DNA from 2 places in the Patulibacter sp. NPDC049589 genome. Region 1 is predicted to be linked to the other one. Evidence: riboswitches for the same ligand, from Rfam matches in the RefSeq annotation. Region 1 holds a riboswitch; the other holds the start of a gene.

Evidence for each region. A riboswitch is a leader RNA that binds a small molecule or an ion and turns the genes downstream of it on or off. The one in region 1 is predicted to bind thiamine pyrophosphate.
Region 2: another riboswitch for thiamine pyrophosphate. It lies ahead of thiC (phosphomethylpyrimidine synthase ThiC); the one in region 1 lies ahead of AB0L40_RS11080 (ABC transporter substrate-binding protein).

What each region holds. Positions count from the first base shown of each region.
Region 1 covers NZ_JBFAPC010000047.1:14,711-19,699, forward strand. The annotation lists gene AB0L40_RS11055 (VWA domain-containing protein) at 1-168, shown strand, start outside; gene AB0L40_RS11060 (hypothetical protein) at 134-316, opposite strand; gene AB0L40_RS11065 (PaaI family thioesterase) at 343-867, shown strand; gene AB0L40_RS11070 (ABC transporter ATP-binding protein) at 1,008-1,808, shown strand; gene AB0L40_RS11075 (ABC transporter permease) at 1,805-2,617, shown strand; TPP riboswitch at 2,734-2,841, shown strand; gene AB0L40_RS11080 (ABC transporter substrate-binding protein) at 2,874-3,968, shown strand; gene AB0L40_RS11085 (hypothetical protein) at 4,033-4,989, opposite strand, start outside.
Region 2 covers NZ_JBFAPC010000031.1:9,496-14,484, reverse strand. The annotation lists gene AB0L40_RS08215 (glycosyltransferase family 4 protein) at 1-486, shown strand, start outside; gene AB0L40_RS08210 (HAD family acid phosphatase) at 569-1,540, opposite strand; TPP riboswitch at 1,664-1,772, shown strand; gene thiC (phosphomethylpyrimidine synthase ThiC) at 1,760-3,169, shown strand; gene AB0L40_RS08200 (hypothetical protein) at 3,322-3,516, opposite strand; gene AB0L40_RS08195 (branched-chain amino acid transaminase) at 3,858-4,796, shown strand; gene cimA (citramalate synthase) at 4,942-4,989, shown strand, end outside.

The DNA of each region.
Region 1 (4,989 bases):
AACCCCGAGCCCGCGCTGTACTGGGACTACGGCGACTCCGTGATCTCCCGCTACGCGCCGTACTGCCAGGTCCACGAGTGCTGGACCGCCGACCAGCTCGAGGCCTTCGTCACCGCGCTGACCTCCAGCGCGGTCACCGCCCCGGGCCCGGGGCGACCGCCGCGCTAGGTCGGCGGGCGGTCCGACCGCCGACGCGGCGGAGCTTGGCCTCGACCGCCAGGCGGGTCGTGCCGCGCAGGCACTCGTCGTCGCGCTCCAGCGCCCGGTGGGCCCGCCCCGAGCGGTCGCGGGTGCGGGACGCCTCGGGTGCGCTCACGGGCCGCCACGGATAGAGTTCGTCGCATGACGGAACTGACGCCTGCGGGGGACGCCGCCCCCGTCGTCCGGGAGAAGACGATCACCTGGGAGGACCCGCTGGCCACCGCGGGCGCGGGCGCGGCCCTGTCGGGGCTCGAGTTCCTGCGGAAGGTCGCGGCCGGCGAGATCCCGCCGCCGCCGATCGCGCGCCTGATGGGCTTCGGCCTCGGCGAGGTGGGCGAGGGCGTGGCGGAGTTCGTCGGCACCCCGGACGAGTCCGTCTACAACCCGATCGGGATGGTCCACGGCGGCTACGTCTGCACCATGCTCGACTCCGCGCTCGGCTGCGCGGTGCACACGACCCTCCCGGTCGGCGTCGCGTACACCTCGATCGAGATCAAGGTGAACTACCTGCGGCCCGTCCACGCGAACGCCGGCGAGCTGCGGGTGCTCGGCCGCGTCACGAAGCCCGGCCGGCGGGTCGCCTTCGCCGAGGGCGACGTGCGAAACGCCCAGGGCCGCGTCCTCGCGACCGCCCAGAGCTCCCTGCTGATCATGGGGCCCGCCTGAACGGCGGGCGGCCGGGTGCCCCGGCCCCGTCGCGGCCGGCGAGCGGGACCGGGAGCGCGGTCGACCCGCGCCCCGGGCCCGGGGCGGGCGGCCGGTCCGCGGACGGGCCAGGACGGACGGGCCGGTAGCCTGGGCCGCCGGTGCAGGACGCGACCCTCCCGGCCCCGCCGGCCGCCCCCCTCGTCGCGCGCGGCGTCCGCCGCGCCCTCGGCGGCCTGCCGGTCCTGGACGGGGTCGACCTCGACATCGGCCCGGGCGAGGTCGTGGCCCTCGTCGGCCCGTCGGGCTGCGGCAAGTCGACGCTGCTGGAGCTCGTCTGCGGGCTCCAGGCCCCCGACGGCGGCGAGCTGCGGGCACATCCCGCGGCGCTGATGCCCCAGCGCGACCTGCTGCTGCCGTGGCTGGACGCCCGCGACAACGTCGCGCTGCCGCTGCGGATCGCCGGCACCGGGCGCCGCGAGGCCCGGGAGCGCGCCGGCGAGCTCCTGGACCGCGTCGGGCTCACCCGCTTCGCCCGCAGCCGCCCCGACCAGCTCTCCGGCGGCATGCGCCAGCGCGTGGCCTTTCTGCGGGCCCTGGCCACCGAGCGCGACCTGCTCTGCCTCGACGAGCCGTTCGGCGCGCTGGACGCGATCACGCGGGAGGACCTGCGGGGCTGGCTCGCCGACCTGCTGGACGCCCGCCCGCGCAGCGTCCTGCTCGTGACCCACGACGTCGAGGAGGCCGTGTTGCTCGGCGACCGCGTCGTCGTGCTGTCGCCCCGGCCGGCGCGGGTGACCGCGGTGGTCGGCGTGGCGGCGGCCCGGGTCGGACGCGATCCCACCGACCCGTCGCTGGTCGCGGCGCGGCGGACGGTCCGCGACGCGCTGCACGCGGCGATCACCGGCGACCGCGACCACGCCGCCGCCGAGCGGGACGCCGACCACGGGGGCGGCGCGTGATCGGCCCGTCCCGGGCCTCCCGGCCCCCGGGCGACCGCCGGCCCCTCCCCCGCGCGGTCCGTGTCCTGCTCGGCGTCGTCGGCCCGCTGCTGCTGCTCGGCGGGTGGCAGGCGTACGTCCGGCTCGCCCACGTCGACGAGATCCTCCTCCCCGCGCCCACCACCGTCCTCAGCTCCCTGGTCGACGACCGCGACCTGCTCTGGCACGCGTTCGCCCGGACCGCGCAGGAGATCCTCCTCGGGCTCGCGATCGCGTTGGTGGTCGGCGCGCTGCTGGCCGTGGCGATGCACGTCTCCCGCGTCCTGCGGGCCGCGCTGGGCCCGCTCGTGATCGGCACCCAGGCGATCCCGCTGCCCGTGCTCGCGCCGGTGCTCGTCTTCTGGCTGGGCTTCGGGCTGACCCCGAAGCTCGCCATCGTGGCGATCATCTGCTTCTTCCCGGTGACGATCGCGACCCTCGACGCGCTGGACCGCGTCGACCCGGAGCTGCCGCGGCTGCTGCGGACGATGGGCGCGTCACGCTGGCAGCTGATGCGCTGGGTCGAGCTGCCGGCCGCCCTGCCCGCGGCGCTGTCGGGGGCGAAGGTCTCCGTCGCGATCGGCGGGATCGCCGCGATCTTCGCGGAGTACGCGGGCTACGAGCAGGGCGAGGGCGGGCTCGGCGGCGTCATCCAGACCGCGCAGCTGAACACCGCCCGGGCCTTCGCGGCCGTCGCGATCCTCGCCGTCTTCGCCGTGGTGACCACCGGCATCCTCGCGGCGCTGCAGCGCGTCGTGGCGCCGTGGGCGCACCGCCGACCCGGCGCCTGAGGCCGGCCCCCGCGACCGGACGCTCCCCCGCGAGCCGGCCGCCGGCGGCGCGACGTCGCCCCGGGGCGGGTCGCGCGTGCGGCCCCGGGGACGGGCGAGCCGATACCCTCGACGCGTTTGGAGATCCGGGGAGTCCTGGCAGGGGCTGAGAGGGCGCCGGGACCGCGCCGACCCGACGACCTGATCCGGTTCATACCGGCGGAGGGAGCACGATGCAACGATTCGACGGACCGCAGAGCACGCCGGGAGCCGGCCGGTGACGCGCCGACCGCTCGTCCTGCTGGTCGCCGTGGCCGCGACCCTCGGGCTCGCCGCGTGCGGCGAGAAGCAGGAGAACCTCTCCGGCACCGACAAGCCGCCGGAGGCCAAGCTCTCCCTGCTGCTCGACTACCTGCCCAACGCCGACCACGTCGGCATCTTCCAGGCGCAGAGCAGCGGCGGCTTCACGAAGGCCGGGCTCGACGTCGACATCAAGACGCCGGACGACCCCGCCACGGTGCTCAAGCTCGTCGAGGCCGGCAAGGTCGACGTCGGCATCTCCTACGAGCCCGAGGTCCTGCTGGCCCGCGCCCAGGGCCAGAACGTCGTCGCGATCGCGAGCCTCGTGCAGCGGCCGCTGACGTCGCTGATCAGCCTGCCGAAGGCCGGGATCACCAAGGCCTCCGACCTGGAGGGCAAGAAGGTCGGTACCGCCGGCATCCCCTACCAGCAGGCGTACCTCGACACGATCGCCAAGACGGCCGGGATCTCCCCGACGTCGATCAAGCAGGTCGACGTCGGCTTCAACCTCAACCAGGCGCTGATCTCCGGCAAGGTCGACGCGACGCTCGGCGGCTTCTGGAACGTCGAGGGCGTGGAGCTGCAGCAGAAGAAGCGCGACCCGAAGATCTCGCCGGTGAACGACCTGGGCGTCCCGAACTACTCCGAGCTCGTGCTCGTGGCCCGCGGCGACACGCTGACGACGAAGGAGTCGTCGATCCGCCGCCTCGTCCGCGCGATCGGGCAGGGCTACCAGGCCGTGCGCAAGGACCCGGCGGCCGGGGTCGACCCGCTGCTGGACGCCAACAAGGAGCTCGACCCCAAGCTCCAGCGCGAGTCGGTCGCCAAGACGATGGACGCGTTCTTCCCCTCGGGCAAGGACGCCAAGCAGCCGTGGGGCTGGCTCGACACCGACGAGTGGGCCGACTACGCCCAGTGGATGCTGACCAACGGCCTGCTGAAGAAGCAGATCCCGCTGGACAACGTGGTGACCACGGACTTCCTCGCGGGCGAGGGCGCCGGCGTCGGCCGCAAGACCCCGGACGGCGCGGCGCGCCCGGACCAGAGCCTGCCGGGCTACAAGGGCGAGTAGCGGGGCGGGGCCTCGGCCCGCGCCCCGTGGCCGGTCGATCAGGCCGCGGGCGGCGACGCGTCGATCAGGCCGCGACCGGCTCCGGAGCCGGTGCCGCCGGCCGCACCGGCAGCCCCGCCTGCGTCGCGTGGCGCCGGGGTGCCGCCGGGGCGCCGACCGGCACGGTGCCGGACCCGCGCGACGCCAGGGCCTCCGGGCGCGTCGCCATCACGTGCACGGCCGCCAGCGCGCCCCACGGGGCGTAGCGGGCCAGCCAGGCGTCGACCTCGTGCTCCGGCACCCGCGCCCGCGGGTCCCCGGTCAGGATCCGCCCGAGCGCCTTGCGCAGGTTGAGGTCCCCCGACGGCGGCCGGTCGTCGCGGCCCAGCGCCTGCGAGGCGACGAGCGCGAGCGTCCAGGTGCCGATCTCCGGCAGCCGGCCGAGCCGCAGCAGGACGCGGTCGGGGTCGCAGCCCGGCCCCGCGTCGATGCGCCCGGAGGCGAGCTCGCGGGCCGCGCGGTGCAGGGCCGTGGCCCGCTTCGGCGCCAGGCCGCAGGCCTCGAGGTGGGCGGGCACGAGCCCGTGGGCGACGGCCGCGGCGTCCGGGGCGTCCCGCAGGCGCGGGTGCGTCGCGACGTCGGGCGCCCGCGCGGGGCCGTGGCGGGCGATCAGGCGGCGCTCGATCCGGACGGCGTCCTCGTAGGCGATGAGCTGCTCGCAGACGGCGCAGAGCAGGGCCTCGAAGACCGACAGGCGCCGGGAGGGCCCTAGCCACGGCCGGGTGCGGATCGACGGACCGATCAGCGGGTCGTCCCTGTGCGCGGCGACGAACGGCGACAGGTCGACGTCGACCCCGAGGGCGAAGCGCCAGCGCTCCAGCGCGGCCGCGGCGGCCGCCCGGGCGGTCTCGGCGTCCGCGCCGCGCAGGGGACCGTCCCCGCCGCGCGGAGCGCCGCCGGGGACTGAGCGGCCCGGCGCCCCGCGCCCCGCGGCCGGGCCGGCGTGCACGGGCCGGGCGCGCGCCCCCAGCACCACGCGGCC
Region 2 (4,989 bases), on a different contig from region 1:
GACCGGGTCGCGCGGTCGACCGCCCCGGCCGCGCCGCCGGCCCGCCTGGTCGTCGCGGGCTCCGGACCGCACGAGGCCGAGCTCCACGCCCAGGCGGAGGCGATCGGGCTCGGCGAGCGGATCCGCTTCCTCGGCTGGACCGACGACGCGACGCTGCCGGCGCTGTACCGCGCGGCCGACGTCTGCCTCGTCCCGTCGCTCTACGAGCCGTTCGGCCTCGTCGCGCTCGAGGCCATGCGCGGCGGCTGCGCCGTCGTCGCCGCGGCCACGGGCGGCCTGCGCGAGGTCGTCCCGGAGGGCACGGGCGTCCGCGTCCCGCCGGACGACGTCCGCGCCCTGGCCGCGGCCCTGCGCCGCCTGCTCGACGACCCGGCGCTCCGCCGCCGCCTGGTCACCGCGGGCGCGGCCCATGCCGCCCGCTTCTCCTGGGACGACGCTGCGGCTCGCTGCCTCGACGTCTACGCGGGACTCGGCGTCCGGGTCTGACGGGCGGACCCGGTCGCGGGCCGCCGGTGCCGCCGTGCCTGGGCCGCCGGCGCGGTCGCGCCCGACCCGCCGGCCGTGCCGCTCAGCCCGTGTAGAACGGGTTCGGCAGCTTGAACCGGCGCTCGGAGTAGCCGCCGGAGAGATCGCTCTCCTGGTCGCCGACGTTCGCGACGATCGTGTAGCCGCGGGCCTCGATCGCCGCCCGCTCGGCCGTCTTGTAGGTGGCGGAGCTGCCGAGCGGATCGTCCTTCAGCGACAGGCCGTCCCAGCCGCTGTAGCCGGCGGCCTGGAGGTTGCGGATCGTCGTCTCGCGCAGCCCCGGCACGAGCGACGGCCGGGCGGTGATCAGGAAGACCGCCATGCCGCGCTGCTTGGCGAGCGCGTAGGCGTCGGACACGCCGGGCATCCGCGTCCCGGTCCCGCCGAGGGCGCCCGGGAACTGCCCGACCGAACCGCTCTCCGGATCCGATCCGGGCACGCCGATGTAGTTCGACAGCAGCGTCTCGTCGATGTCGAAGACGACGGCGGGACGGATGACGTTGCGGCAGTCGGACGCGTCGGGCGACGCGAGCGACGGCGTGGCCGCGGCCTTCGCCGCGGCGGCGCGCCGGGCGGCGGCGCGGGCGCGCCGGCTCAGCGTCCGGGCCTTCGCGCGGGCCTTCGCGCGAGCGGACGCCGTCGCCCCGCGCTTGCGCGCCAGGCGCGTGCTGGCGGCCTTCGCCGACCGGGCCCGGCGGGCGGCGGTCGCCGACGCCTTCGCGGTGCTCGCGGCGCGGGCGATCTGGGCGGCCGTCGGCGGGACGATCGTCGGGGGCGTGGACGTCCCCTCCGACCCGACCGGCAGCCCGTAGGCGCGGCAGGCCGCGACGACGGCGGCGAGCTGGTCGCCGCGCTCCTGGATCCAGCGGCTCGCCGGCGCGGCCGCGGCGACGACGTCCGCGCCGTAGTGGCCGCTCTGCAGGTACTCGGTCTTCGTCTCGGCGCTCGCGGCCTGCGGCACGAGGAGCGCGGAGGCGGAGAGGGCGACGACGACGGCTGATCGCACGCGGTGCATCCGGGCATCCTCCCCGATCGGGGGGTCCGCAGCGTTACAGATCGGTGTCGTCCGTCCTGCCGGAGCCGTGCGGCCCGCCCGACCGGGACGCGTGCGCCGCTCGCCGCGCTACGCTCGCCGGACCAACCACATCCGGGGGGTCCCAGGCAGGGGCTGAGATTGCGCTGATCCGCGCTGACCCGACGACCTGATCCGGTTCATACCGGCGGAGGGAGCATCATGGAACGGCACGTCTTCGACGAGGACGGGACGCGCGGGGTGGGCGGGAACGCATGCACCCAGCACCGCGCGGCGAACGAGGGCACGGTGACGCCCGAGATGGCGCGCGTCGCCGAGCGGGAGGGGCTGAAGCCGGACGTCGTCCGCGCCGAGGTCGCCCGGGGCAGGATGGTGATCCCCGCCAACCGCCACCACGCGGCGCTGGACCCGATGGCGATCGGGCTGAAGGCGCGCGTGAAGATCAACGCGAACATCGGCTCGAGCCCGACGACGAGCTCGTTGGCGGAGGAGGTCGAGAAGCTCGAGCTCTCCCAGCGCTGGGGCGCCGACACGGTCATGGACCTGTCGACCGGCAAGCGGATCCGCGAGACCCGCCAGGCGATCATCGACGTCGCCACGCTGCCGATCGGGACCGTCCCGATCTACGAGGCGCTCGAGCGGGTGAAGACCCCCGAGGACCTCTCGATCGACCTGCTCCTGGAGGTCATCACCGAGCAGGCCGAGCAGGGCGTCGACTACATGACGATCCACGCCGGCGTCCTCCTGGAGCACCTCGCGCTCTGCCGGCACCGCCTGACGGGGATCGTCTCCCGCGGCGGCGGCCTCCTGGGGCGCTGGATGGTCCACCACGAGCGGCAGAACCCGCTCTACGAGCACTTCGACCGCGTCCTGGCCGTCTGCGCCGAGCACGACGTGACGATCTCGCTCGGCGACGGGCTGCGGCCCGGGTCGATCGCGGACGCCTCGGACGCGGCGCAGTTCGCGGAGCTCGACACGCTCGGCGAGCTCGTCGGTCGCTGCCGGGCCGCCGGCGTCCAGTGCATGGTCGAGGGCCCCGGCCACGTCCCGCTGCACCAGTTGCAGGAGAACGTCGAGCGCCAGCAGCGGATCTGCGACGAGGCGCCGTTCTACACGCTCGGCCCGCTCGTGACCGACATCGCGCCTGGCTACGACCACATCACGAGCGCCATCGGCGCGGCGGTCGTGGGCTGGCACGGCACCTCGATGCTCTGTTATGTCACCCCGAAGGAGCACCTGGGCCTGCCCGACGCCGAGGACGTCAAGCAGGGCCTGATCGCGTACCGGATCGCGGCGCACGCGGCCGACCTGGCGCGCGGGGGAGCCCACGGGGCGCGGGCGGCCCGGTGGGACCGTGAGCTCTCGAAGGCGCGGTTCGACTTCGACTGGAACCGCCAGTTCGACCTGTCCGTCGACCCGGACACCGCCCGGTCGATGCACGACGAGACGCTGTCGGACGACTACTTCAAGACCGCGGAGTTCTGCTCGATGTGCGGGCCGAAGTACTGCCCGATGCACAACTTCCGCGACGTCGACTGGGGTCGCTTGGAGGCCCTGGGCGCCGAGCGCTCGCTGGCGGCGGCGGAGCGGACCCGCGTCGGCGCGGACTGATCTCGGCTGCGCCCGGACGCAGCTCGGGCCCGGCCGATGGCCGGGCCCGAGGGGGCCGACCGGCGGCGACGCCGGTCAGGGACGGTCTCGCGGTGCCGCGTCGGACGACGGGACCGCGGTGCCGCTGGAGGGCCGCGCGGCGGCCCGGGCGCTCAGGCCGCGACGGGGCGGCCGTCGGCGACGGTCGCCTGCACGGAGACCCGGCAGTGGCCGAGGGCCTCTGCGTCGATGGCGTCCGGCGCGTGGCCGTCGTCGGTGAAGACGTCGTCGAGGTTGCCGCCCTGCTGGGCGAGGGTCGCACGGACCCGGCGGTCGCGGTCGGCGGTGTCGATCGTGCGGTCGGTCATGGTGCCTCCGTTCGCCGGGGAGTTGACGGCCGGAGAGGCTGCTCCGGAACCCGACGTCTCACCACACCGTAGGTGGGCCCCCGCGGAGCGTCCACGGCCCGTGCCGGACCGTGCGACGGATGGGGGGTCACCCGCGACCGCGCCCGGACGTCCGTCGGACCCACCGCCCGCCGGCTCCGGCCCCGGCGCCCCTCGCCGTCGGGCTCACGACGGGCGGCAGCCACCACCCCGACGACGGCGATCGTCCGGGCGGTCCCCGCGGGGAGGACCGCGGTAGAGTCCGTCGTTCCGTCCCGCCGCCACGGCCGCGGGACGCGAGTCCACGGACGAGGAGCGTCGCGGTGCCGCAGGGCGATTTCATCTGGAAGAACGGCGAGCTGGTCCCGTGGGCCGACGCGAAGGTCCACGTCCTCACGCACGCGCTGCACTACGGCACGGGCGTCTTCGAGGGCGTCCGCTGCTACGACACGGCGTCCGTCGGGCCGGCGGTCTTCCGCCACCAGGAGCACGTCGACCGGCTGTTCAAGTCGGCCGAGCTCTTCTACATGCCGGTCCCGTTCACGCAGGAGCAGATCCGCCAGGCGACGCTCGAGACGATCGCGGCCAACGGCCTGCGCTCGTGCTACATCCGGCCGCTGATCTTCCGCGGCGAGGGCCCGATGGGGCTCAGCCCGCTGGACTCGCCGACCGACGTGATCATCGCCTGCTGGGAGTGGGGCTCCTACCTCGGCGACGAGGGCAAGTCCAAGGGCGTCCGCGCCAAGGTCTCCTCCTGGCGCCGGCTCTCGCCGTCGGGCCTGATCCCGCACGCCAAGGCGTCCGGCCAGTACCTGAACTCCGTGCTCGCGAAGATCGAGGTCACGAAGGCCGGCTACGAGGAGGCCATCCTCCTCGACGACCGCGGCATGGTCTGCGAGGGCTCGGGCGAGAACATCTTCGTCGTCCGCGAGGGCCAGATCGTCACGCCGCCGCAGTCGGCGTCGATCCTCGACGGCATCAACCGCCGCTCCGTGATCACGATCGCCCGCGACCTCGGCTACGAGGTGATCGAGCGCGACCTCGGCCGCGCCGAGCTCTACCTCGCCGACGAGATCTTCCTCACGGGCACCGCCGCCGAGCTGACGCCGGTGCGCGAGGTCGACGACCACACGATCGGCGCGGGCGGCATGGGCCCGATCACGTCCGAGCTGCAGCGCGTCTTCGAGGACGCCCTGCACGGGCGCGACGAGCGCTACGCCGGCTGGCTCGACCCGGTCCCGGTGCGCGAGCAGGTCGGCTGAGCACGATGGGGCGGCACGTGCGCATCGCCGGACGGCGAATTCCCTAGGGGCACCGGCCGCGAGGAGCGGACGGGAGCCCCACGCGCCCACGTCCGCCCTCACCCCGCGACCGGCCACGATCGCGGACCACCGAAACCGCACCCACATGACCAGCACGACTCCCTCCCGCCCCTTCGAGCTCTACGACGCCACG